2 regions of the Micromonospora sp. NPDC002296 genome follow, and region 1 is predicted to be linked to the other one. Evidence: predicted binding sites of a transcription regulator. Region 1 holds the regulator's gene; the other holds the start of a gene.

Region 1 (5,480 bases):
GCGGTGACAAGCTGCCGGCCGAGAACCGGGAGCAGCTCACCGAGGCCCTCGGCGAGCTGCGCGGCGCGCTCGGCGGCCAGGACATCGAGAAGATCAAGGCTGCCCACGAGCGGCTCGCGCAGGTCTCCCAGCAGGCCGGCTCGCTGCTTTACGCGTCTCAGCAGGCCGATCAGGCCGAGCCGGGCCAGCAGCCGGGTGCGGCGGGCGCGGCGGGCGCGGGGACCGGGGCGACCGGCGGCGCGCAGGCCGGCGGCGCCGACGACGTGGTCGACGCGGAGATCGTGGACGAGGACAAGAAGTGACGATCCGCCTCGGACACGTACTCACGGCAGAGGGATGAGGTAACCCATGACGGAGAAGCCACGAGCCGCCGACCCGGGCTCCACCGGGTCGGCGCCGGGTGGCTCCGCGACCGCCGGGCAGTCCGCCGGCGAGCAGCCGCGGGTCGTCATCCGTGACAACCGCAAGATCAACACGTCGGAGGAGCCTGCCGCCACCGACGCCGGGGCGGACGTCCCGGCGGAGGGGCTGGTCGCCGACGCCGAGGTCGTGGTCGACGAGATCGAGGTCGAGGCCGCCTCCGTGGACGGGCCGCCCGTGGTCGACGCCCCGGCGCAGCCGGTGGAGAGCGGCACCCAGGCCACCGGCGCGCCGCCCGGCGCGGAGTCGGAGGGGCTGCGGGCCGAGCTCGACGAGCGGACCCGGGACCTCCAGCGGGTCACGGCGGAGTACGCCAACTACCGCAAGCGGGTGGACCGGGACCGCAGCCTGGTCCAGGAGCAGGCGACCGGCTCGGTGCTCGCCGCGCTGCTGCCGATCCTGGACGACCTGGACCGGGCCCGCGAGCACGGTGATCTGGTGGGCCCGTTCGGTTCGGTGGCCGAGCAGCTCACCACCGCGCTGGGCAGGTTCGGCCTGAACGCGTTCGGCGAGCAGGGCGACCCGTTCGACCCGACCCGACACGAGGCGGTTGCCCACCAAACCTCCGCCGACGTGACCGAACCGACCTGCGTACAGGTCATGCGCCGGGGCTATCAGCTCGGCGAACGGTTGCTGCGGCCGGCCATGGTCGCGGTCGCCGACCCGGAGTAGTGCCGACCCGCGCCGTCCCGCCCGCCCGCACCGGGCGGGCGGGACGTCCGGGATACGTCCCGTGGAAGGGGGTGGACCGGTGAGTTCCAAGGACTGGATCGAGAAGGACTACTACGCCACGCTGGGCGTGCAGAAGTCCGCCTCCCCGGACGAGATCAAGAAGTCGTACCGAAAGCTGGCCCGGGAGTCGCACCCGGACCACAACCCCGGCGAACCACAGGCCGAGGAGCGGTTCAAGGCTGTCTCCGAGGCGTACGCGGTGCTCGGCGACGAGGCCAAGCGCCGCGAGTACGACGAGATGCGCTCGCTGTTCGGCTCGGGCGCCTTCCGGCGCAACGCCCGGGGAGCGGGCGGGCCCGGTGGGCAGCCGTTCGACGTCTCGGACATGTTCGGCGGCGCGGCCGGCGGCGGTGACCGTCGCTTCGGCGGGGCCGGCTTCCAGGACCTGTTCAGTTCGATCTTCTCGGGCGGCGGGGCAGCCGGTGGCCCGTCCCGTCCGCGCGGCCCCGCCAAGGGCCGGGACATCGAGACCGAGGTGGCGCTCGACTTCGACGACGCGGTACGCGGGGTGACCCTCCCGCTGACCCTGCGCGCGCCCGGGATCTGCGACACCTGCCACGGCAGCGGGGCGAAGCCCGGCACCCAGCCGGTGACCTGCCAGGTCTGCCACGGCGCCGGGGTGACCACCCGGAACCAGGGGTCGTTCAGCCTCTCCGAGCCGTGTCGCAACTGCCAGGGCGTGGGCACGGTCGTCGAGGAGAAGTGCCCGGAGTGCCACGGCACCGGCGGGGTCACCAAGACCCGCACGCTGAACGTCCGCTTCCCCGCCGGGGTGGCCGACGGGCAGCGGATCCGGCTGGCCGGGCGCGGCGAGCCGGGCGAGCGCGGCGGCCCGGCCGGCGACCTGTTCGTGCACGTGAAGGTCCGGCCGGACGATCTGTTCGGGCGTACCGGGGACGACCTGACGCTGACCGTGCAGATCACCTTCCCGGAGGCCGTGTTCGGTACGGACCTCCGGGTCCCCACGCTCGACGGCACGGTGACCCTGCGGGTGCCGCCGGGCACGCCGGGCGGCCGGGTGCTGCGGGCCCGGGGCAAGGGCGTGGTACGCAGGGACGGCCGGGCCGGCGACCTTCTGGTCACGCTGGACGTGGTGGTGCCGGCACGGGTGTCCGACGAGGCGCGGGCGGCGCTGGAGGCGTTCGCCGAGCAGTCCCCGCCGGCCGCCCGGGAACATCTCGACGCCCGGGTGCGTCGATTCAGTTGAGCCTGCTGGAGTGCGTGCGGAGGTGAGCGGGGATGGTGGGAGAGTTCACCGGCTCGGATGACCCTGCCTACGAGGCCAAGGTCCTGATGATCTCGGTGGCGGCGCGGATGGCGGGGATGCATCCGCAGACGCTGCGCCAGTACGACCGGCTCGGCCTGGTGCAGGCCGGCCGGGCGGCCGGTGGAGGGCGCCGCTACAGCGTCCGGGACGTGGTGCTGCTGCGCGAGGTGCAGCGGCTCAGCCAGGACGAGGGGGTCAACCTGGCCGGGGTCAAGCGGATCATCGGCCTGGAGCGCCTGCTGGAGCATGCGCAGCAGCGGATCGCCCGGATGGAGGCGGAGCTCGACGCCGCGTACCGCCGGGTGGCCGAGCTGGAGTCGCTGGCCCGGTTTCCCGGTCGGGACCTGGTGCCCACCACCCGCACGTCCACCGCTCTGGTGGTCTGGCGCCCGCGCCGCGACCGCTGACCGCACAGTTCCACAGCTCCGGACCGTTCCACCGGCCCGGTCCGCTTCCCGGGTATCCCGGCGCGGACCGGGCCGTTCCGTTAACCTGTGAATCAGGCCCTATCCGCTCAATTCGGGCCAGAGGCACCGCTGGAACCACCGCACCGGCGAGGGGGGACCATGTCGGAACCGGCCAAGAAGGTGGCGCAGCAGGCGGAGGCGCGGCTCGACCGGATCGCGAAGTCCGCCCGGGAGCAGTTCAACAAGATCACCGAGAGTCGGTTCACCGACAGGATCAAGGACGGCCGGTTCGCCGACCAGGTCGACCACGGCGTCGACCAGGGGCGGGCCGACGTGCGGCGCGACCAGCGGGGCGAAGGGCGCGGCGGGTCGGCCGCCTGACGGCCGGTACGCCGACGTGCGGGCCGGGTTCCACGGGGGAACCCGGCCCGTTCGCGTGCCCGGGACGCGTGCGGCTCAGCCGATGCGGCGGTTCTCCCGGACCAGACCGCCCTCGCACCAGTCCCGGTAGGCGAACAGGTTCGGACGGGCCAGCAGCACCCGGCTGTTGTGCGCCCAGTTGTGCATCAGCTCGTCGCCGGCCCGTTCCGCCTGCTCGACCAGCTTGCGGAAGCGCCGCTTGGGATGGGCGCGGAAGTTCGTCCGGATGCTGTCGGCGGCGTAGATGTAGAGGCAGTGCAGCGCGAACCGGCGGGCCGGGCAGGCCGGGTCCATCGCCAGCTCGAAGAGCGTCTGCACGAGGTGGTCCCCGGCGACCAGCAGGTCCCAGTCCTGGGGCATCGAGGTCAGCGGCACGGAGTCCGGTTGGTAGGCCCACGCCCTCAGCTCCGCTGGAGAGGGGTCGACGGGGTTCGCGAAGCCGCGGAAGGTCGACTCCTGCACGCTCACCGGCCAACCTTCCGCTTGCGTACGCGAGGGGACCGGCCCGCCGCGGACTGGCTGCTGGGGCGAACGGTAGCCGGGGTCGCCGACCAGCGGAAGGGCTCCGCGGCACGAATTCGACAACCGATGGAACGGGTCGGGTCAGCCGTACGGCCGACCCGACCCGTTCCGGGTCGCGGATCAGTCGGCGCTGACCAGCGGCTCAGTGCGCTGGCGGAGGGCCCGCTGCCGCAGCCAGGTCTTGAACCATGCGAAGTCCGGCAGTCGGGCCAGCATCGGCCCGGTCACCACGGTGATCAGCACGTACGCCGTGGCCAGCGCGGCCAGCTTCGGCTCGACGCTGCCGGCGGCGACGGCGAGCCCGGCGATGACGATGGAGAACTCACCGCGTGGCACCAGGGCCAGTCCGGCCCGCCACCGTCCGGGCTCCTTGATCCCCACCCGCCGGGCGGCCAGGTACCCGGTCAGGGTCTTGGTGCCCATCGTCACCACGGCCAGCGCGAGCGCCGGCAGCAGCACGGGCGGGATGTCCCGTGGGTCGGTGACCAGCCCGAAGAAGACGAAGAAGACGGCGGCGAACAGGTCCCGAAGCGGGGAGAGCATCTCGGTGGCGTGGTGGGCCACCGGCCCGGACAGCGCGATGCCGACGAGGAACGCGCCGACCGCCGCCGACACCTGGAGCTTGGCCGCGATCCCGGCGACCAGCAGGGTCAGCCCGAGCACGCCGAGCAGCAGCGCCTCCGGGTCCTTCGCCGACAGGGCCGTGGAGATCAGGTGGCCGTACCGGATCGCCACCACGAGCACCAGCACCACGGTGCCGACCGCGACGCCGAGCGCGATGCCACCGCCGAGCAGGCCGCTGCCGGCCAGTACCGCGGTGAGCAGCGGCAGGTAGAGCGCCATCGCCAGGTCCTCGATGACCAGCACCGAGAGGATCACCGGCGTCTCCCGGTTACCGAGCCGGCCCAGGTCGGCCAGCACCTTGGCGATCACCCCGGACGAGGAGACCCAGGTGATGCCGCCGAGCACGATGGCGGCCACCCAGTCCCAGCCGAGCATGAAGGCGAAGGCCGCGCCGGGCAGCGCGTTGAGCACGCCGTCGATCAGCCCGGCGGGCGCCGCCGAGCGTAGGTTGCCGACCAGTTCGCCGGCCGAGTACTCCAGGCCGAGCATCACCAGCAGCAGGATCACGCCGATCTCCGCGCCGACGGCGAAGAACTCCTCGCTGGCGTTCAGCGGCAGTACACCGCCGTGCCCGAAGAGGAGCCCGGCGAGCAGGTAGAGGGGAATGGGTGAGAGGCCGATCCGCCGGCCGAGCCGCCCCAGCAGCCCAAGCAGGAAGAGCAGCGCACCGACCTCGATGAGCAGCGTTGTGGTTTCGTGCATCCGCGGCTCAGCCGTCCGGATCGTTGTCGGCGAGGATGGCCGTCACGCCGTCGAGCCCCTTGCGGGTCCCGACCACGACCACCACGTCACCGGCCGCGAAGCGGAAGGTCGGGTCCGGCGAGACGATCACCTCGCCGTGCCGCAGCACCGCAACGATGGAGGCGCTGGTCCGGGTGCGCGCCTTGGTGTCGCCGAGCCGCCTGTTGACGTACTTCGAGCCGGCCGGGATGGCGACCTGCTCGGTGAGTAGACCGGCGGCCTGCTCGCGGAGTCCGGAGAGCTGACCGAGCATCAGCGACGCGCCGAGGATGTCTGCCAATGCCTCCGCCTCGTCGTCGGTCAGGGGTATGTCGGCCTGACAGGAGTCGGGATCGTCCGGGTCATAC
Region 2 (5,480 bases), on a different contig from region 1:
CCTCGCCCACCCTGCGCGCCGCCGACCACGGCCGGCGGATCGTCGAGTACGTCATCGACGCGCGCGCCTACGCCGACGCCGTCCGGCCGGACCCGGGGCACACCATGCCCGGGGATGCCACGCCGGTCGCCTTCCGGGACATCGTCGGCCGGTTGCCGGACGGGCGCAGCGGACACGTCAACGACCTCGGCGCCCTGGCCCGGGCGGCAGCCGTCGAGGCCTACGTCTCCCGTCGGCTGGTCGATCCGATCGTCCGGGGCCTGCACGTGCGCTGGGCGGACGGCCCGGCCGAGGGCTGGAGCTGGGTCGAGGTGCGGCCCGGCCGGTGCCTGGTGGAACGGGTGCGGGTGTGGGAACACCGGCTCTCCTGCGGGGTGGACCCGGGGCGGCTCGCCGAGGACCTCGCCGCCGTGGCGGTGGGCGAGCGGCTGCGTGGCCTCGACGGCGGCGAGCCGGAGCTGGTCGCCCGCGAGCAGTTCGACGGGGACATCCGCCGGCTGCGGGCGCGCCGTGACGAAATGCGGAACGGCTTTGCATTCGACCACCTCTGCGCGGACTGACGCCCCCTGGAACGGCGTCGTCGGCCGGTCGTCCCCGCGCGGGCTGATGCCCTATGGGACGGCCGTCGGCAGGGCGCCGTTGGGCGACCGTACGACCATTGGAACGGCGGTGGGCCGGCCACCGGTGACGTGACCGAGCGTCCCGGTCACCGTTCGGCGGGGCGGTCGCTCCGCAGAATTCCCATATCCGGTTGAACCTCGCGCCACGGCGCCGTACTCCAGCGGGGAATGGACGGGATCTTCACTCCACCGAGCCTGCGGGCGTGGTCGACGGTGCGGAAAGAACCCCATCGACCATCGACATGCGCCCGCACGTCGTAGTGACCCTCACCGGCGTCCCACCAGAATTGATCGGTCCGCCGGGCCACGTGGCGGCTACCGGATCGAGGGGAGAGTAATTCGACGCGAACCCACCCGGGCGTCGGCAGATCCCAGGTCGCCCGGGGGCCGATCACCCCCGGGCGACCCCGTCGCGCGGTTCGAGCACCGGCGGCCTGCGAGGCCGGACCGGTGGACGTGGGACGCGGGGCGGCGCGCAGGTGGCCGTCATCTCGGCGGACCGGCACGGCAGGGAGAGCGGACGCTGGTCGGCGCGTGGGGACGGCCCTCACCGGCACCGGCCTGAGTCGGCCGGCGCCGTGGGAAATGCGACCGGAAAGGGGCCGGTGGGTGCCGGCCTCCACGGCGCGACCCGGGTCCCCCGGATCACGGCGCCGCCTCCGGATCAGCGGTTTTTGTAGGCCTCGACGACCGACACCGGGATGCGCCCGCGGTCGGAAATCTCGTGGCCGTTGTTGGCGGCCCATTCCCGGATGGCCCGGTTCTGCTCGCGGTCCATTCCGGAGACCGGGGCCCTTCCCGGGCGGCGGGCGGTCCGGCCGGTCTCGACCGGGCCTCGACCGATGCGCCGGCCGGCGTTGATGTAGGGGTCGAGTGCTTTGCGCAGGGTGCCGGCGTTCTCGTCGGAGACATCGATGGTGTACGCCACGCCGTCCAGGCTGAACTCGACGGTCCGATCCGCCTTCCCGCCGTCGAGGTCATCAGTCAGAACGGTGATTACTTTCCGAGCCATCGCCAATTACTCCTTGTGTGGGGCGGGGTGTGCTAAGAGTTTGACGTATCAACTGGCAATTCCGCAAGAATATGCCCGGTTCTGCATTCGGCGAGTCGAGTTACGCGGGATGGAATCCCGCTCGGCCGGTGGAATTTGCCGGTGCCGCGCAAGCGGTTGAGCAGGCCCGGGGCGCCGCGGGGAGGGCCGATCGATTCGGTCCGACACCCGTGACCGGCGCGGCGGTGTTGTCGTCATCCGCCACGCCTTCCCTTCGGCGGCGGGCGGTTTCCCGAAGATCGCGCCGGCACCGGCACCGGCCCCGATCAGGCGCGGGGATTGCCGTCGCTCCTCGTCGGACGCCCCCGGTCGGCGAGGGAGACCCGCTCCCGGCCCCTGTGCCGGGCCGCCTCCGAAGGACCGCAGGAGTGGCCTGAATCACGCTTCGGAACAAGGGGAACGCTCGGTTACTTGAGTGAGGCAGGCTCAACCCAACGCGATAGCAGGTGTTCGATGGCAACTCTCCCGGTACTTCCGCTGACCGACGCCGTCCTGCTGCCGGGCATGGTCATCCCGGTGACCCTCGACCCGACCACCCAGGCCGCCGTCGACGCGGCCCGCGCCACCGGCGACGAGCAACTCCTCGCCGTGCCCCGCATCGACGGCGAGTACGGCCCCGTCGGCACGGTCGCCACCATCGAGAAGGTGGGCCGACTGCCCAGCGGCGAGCCGGCCGCCGTGGTCCGGGGGCTGTCCCGGGCACGGATCGGCTCCGGCGTCCCCGGACCCGGCGCCGCCCTCTGGGTCGAGGCCACCGAACTGCCCGAACCCGCCCCCACCGGCCGGGCCCGGGACCTCGCCCGCGAGTACCGCGCCCTGATGACGTCCGTGCTCCAGCAGCGCGGCGCGTGGCAGGTCATCGACGCCATGGAGCGGATGACCGACCTCTCCGAGCTGGCCGACGCGGCCGGCTACGCGCCCTGGCTCACGCTGGCGCAGAAGGCCGAACTGCTCGCCGCGCCGGACGTCACCGCCCGGCTGGAACTTCTCGTCGGCTGGGTGAAGGACCACCTGGCCGAGCAGGAGGTCACCGAGCAGATCAACAGCGACGTACGCGAGGGGCTGGAGAAGTCCCAACGCGAGTTCCTGCTCCGCCAGCAGCTCGCCGCCATCCGCAAGGAGCTCGGCGAGGACGAGCCGGACGGCTCCGCCGACTACCGGGGCCGGGTCGAGTCCGCCGAGCTGCCCGAGAAGGTCCGCGAGGCGGCGCTGCGTGAGGTCGGCAAGCTGGAGCGGGCCAGCGACGCCTCCCCGGAGGCGGGTTGGATCCGCACCTGGCTGGACACGGTGCTGGAGATGCCGTGGACCACGCGTACCGAGGACAACACCGACCTGGCCGCCGCCCGGGCCGTGCTCGACGCCGACCACGCGGGCCTCGCCGACGTCAAGGACCGCATCCTGGAGTACCTCGCGGTGCGCAACCGCCGGGCCGAGCGCAACCTCGGCGTGGTCGGCGGGCGTGGCTCCGGCGCGGTGCTCGCCCTCGCCGGCCCTCCCGGCGTCGGCAAGACCAGCCTCGGCGAGTCCGTCGCCCGGGCGCTCGGCCGCAACTTCGTCCGGGTCTCCCTGGGTGGCGTCCGCGACGAGGCGGAGATCCGGGGCCACCGCCGCACGTACGTCGGCGCGTTGCCCGGCCGGATCGTCCGTGCGCTGCGCGAGGCCGGCTCGATGAACCCGGTCGTGCTCCTCGACGAGGTCGACAAGCTCGCGGTCGGCTACGCCGGCGACCCGGCCGCCGCCCTGCTGGAGGTGCTCGACCCGGCGCAGAACCACACCTTCCGCGACCACTACCTGGAGGTCGACCTCGACCTGTCCGACGTGCTGTTCCTGGCCACCGCCAACGTGGTGGAGACCATCCCGGGCCCGCTGCTGGACCGGATGGAGCTGGTCACCCTGGACGGCTACACCGAGGACGAGAAGGTCGCCATCGCCCGCGACCACCTGCTGCCCCGGCAGCGGGAGCGGGCCGGCCTGACCGCCGAGGAGGTCACGGTCACCGACGACGCGCTCGCCCGGATCGCGGGGGAGCACACCCGGGAGGCCGGCGTCCGGCAGCTGGAGCGGGCGCTGGCGAAGATCCTGCGCAAGGTCGCGGTCGTCCTGGCGACCGATCCGACGCCCGTCCGGGTGAACACCGACAATCTGGCCCGCTACCTCGGCCGGCCCAGGTTCACCCCCGAGTCGGCGGAGCGGACGGCGGTGCCCGGCGTGTCCACCGGCCTCGCGGTCACCGGCGCGGGCGGGGACGTGCTCTTCATCGAGGCCACCAGCATGGAGGGTGAGCCGGGGCTGACCCTCACCGGCCAGCTCGGCGACGTGATGAAGGAGTCCGCGCACATCGCGCTGTCGTACCTGCGCTCCAACGGGCGCCGGCTCGGCATCGACCCGAACTCCCTCGCCGGGCGGCGGATCCACCTGCACGTTCCGGCGGGCGCGGTGCCCAAGGACGGGCCGAGCGCCGGCATCACGATGGTGACGGCGCTGGCGTCGCTGGTGACCGGCCGGCCGGTGCGGCCCGAGTTCGGGATGACCGGCGAGGTGACGCTCTCCGGCCGGGTGCTCCCCATCGGAGGGGTGAAGCAGAAGCTGCTCGCCGCGCACCGGGCCGGCCTGACCGAGGTGATCATCCCGGCCCGCAACGAGCCGGACCTGGACGACCTGCCCGCCGAGGTACGGGAGGCGCTGACCGTGCACACCCTCGCCGACGTCGCCGACGTGCTCGCCCTTGCGTTGCGCCCGGCCGACGCCGGCACCCTCACCGGCCCCACCCTGACGGCCGCCTGAGGCGATGACAGAGGTCCCCTGCCGTCGCTTCAGCAGGCGGGGGGCCTCTGTCGAGGCGCGCCCGGCGCGGGAGCCGGGCAGCCGCCGGTCGGGCCAGCAGCGCGCCGGTTCGGCTCGTACGCGTTGTGACCCGACCCGGCCGACCCGCGCCGCCGCGGATCAACTCGGCGTCGGTGACAACGGAGGCGCCCCGAACGCGGGGGCCGTGATCGTCACCGACGCCGAATCGATCAAGAGGTCAGGGGCGGTCGCGGTCGCGGCGTACCGTCGTCTTGCGGCCCTTGATGGTGCTGCCGCGCAGCGCGGCGATCACCTCGTCGACCGCCCCGTTGGGGACCTCCACCAGCGAGAACCGGTCGGCGATCTCGATCGAGCCGATGTCCCGGCCGCTCACCCGCGTCTCTCCGGTGATCGCCCCCACCAGGTCCTGCGGGCGCACCCCGGCGCGGCGGCCCAGCCCGATGAACACCTGCGTGGCGCCCCCCGACCGGGGCCGGGCCGGACGGCGGTCGCCGCCGCCCCGGCCCTCGTACCCCGGCCGGGTCTCCCGCTGCGGACGGACCGCGACCTGGGGGATCTCCTCCTCGTCGTCGTCCGAGCCCGGCGAGGCGGCCTCGTGGGCCAGCTTCACGGCGGCGAGGGCGACCTCCATCAGGTCGAACTCGTCCGACAGCGACTCCACGATCACCCGGAACGGATCCAGGTCGTCCTCCAGCAGCGACTCCCGCAGCGCCGCCTGGGTCAGCTCCAACCGCCGGGTGCGCAGGTCGGCCGCCGTAGGGATCTTGTCGATCGCGATCCGCTGCCCGGTCACCCGCTCGATGGTCTTGAGCATCCGGTGCTCGCGCGGCTCGGCGAGGGTGATCGCCACGCCCTCGCGGCCGGCCCGGCCCACCCGGCCGATCCGGTGCACGTACGACTCCGGGGCCGACGGCACGTCGTAGTTGACGACGTGGGTGAGCTGCTCGACGTCCAGGCCCCGGGCCGCCACGTCGGTGGCCACCAGCAGATCGGCGGTGCCGGCG

Evidence for each region. Region 1 encodes HspR, which represses chaperone genes until heat shock. Its sites were predicted from a motif close to TTGAGTNNNNNNNACTCAA; they were not measured.
Region 2: the regulator HspR is predicted to act here: its motif matches at 2,083-2,101, upstream of lon (endopeptidase La).

The regions. Positions count from the first base shown of each region.
Region 1 covers NZ_JBEOWQ010000001.1:303,520-308,999, forward strand. Annotated here, with positions in the region: gene dnaK (molecular chaperone DnaK) at 1-302, shown strand, start outside; gene grpE (nucleotide exchange factor GrpE) at 349-1,092, shown strand; gene dnaJ (molecular chaperone DnaJ) at 1,172-2,359, shown strand; gene ABT023_RS01425 (heat shock protein transcriptional repressor HspR) at 2,392-2,826, shown strand; gene ABT023_RS01430 (hypothetical protein) at 2,986-3,207, shown strand; gene ABT023_RS01435 (hypothetical protein) at 3,283-3,714, opposite strand; gene ABT023_RS01440 (cation:proton antiporter) at 3,889-5,094, opposite strand; gene ABT023_RS01445 (cation:proton antiporter regulatory subunit) at 5,102-5,480, opposite strand, start outside.
Region 2 covers NZ_JBEOWQ010000028.1:38,221-43,700, forward strand. Annotated here, with positions in the region: gene ABT023_RS20755 (PDDEXK family nuclease) at 1-560, shown strand, start outside; gene ABT023_RS20760 (histone-like nucleoid-structuring protein Lsr2) at 1,285-1,632, opposite strand; gene lon (endopeptidase La) at 2,125-4,455, shown strand; gene ABT023_RS20770 (DEAD/DEAH box helicase) at 4,694-5,480, opposite strand, start outside.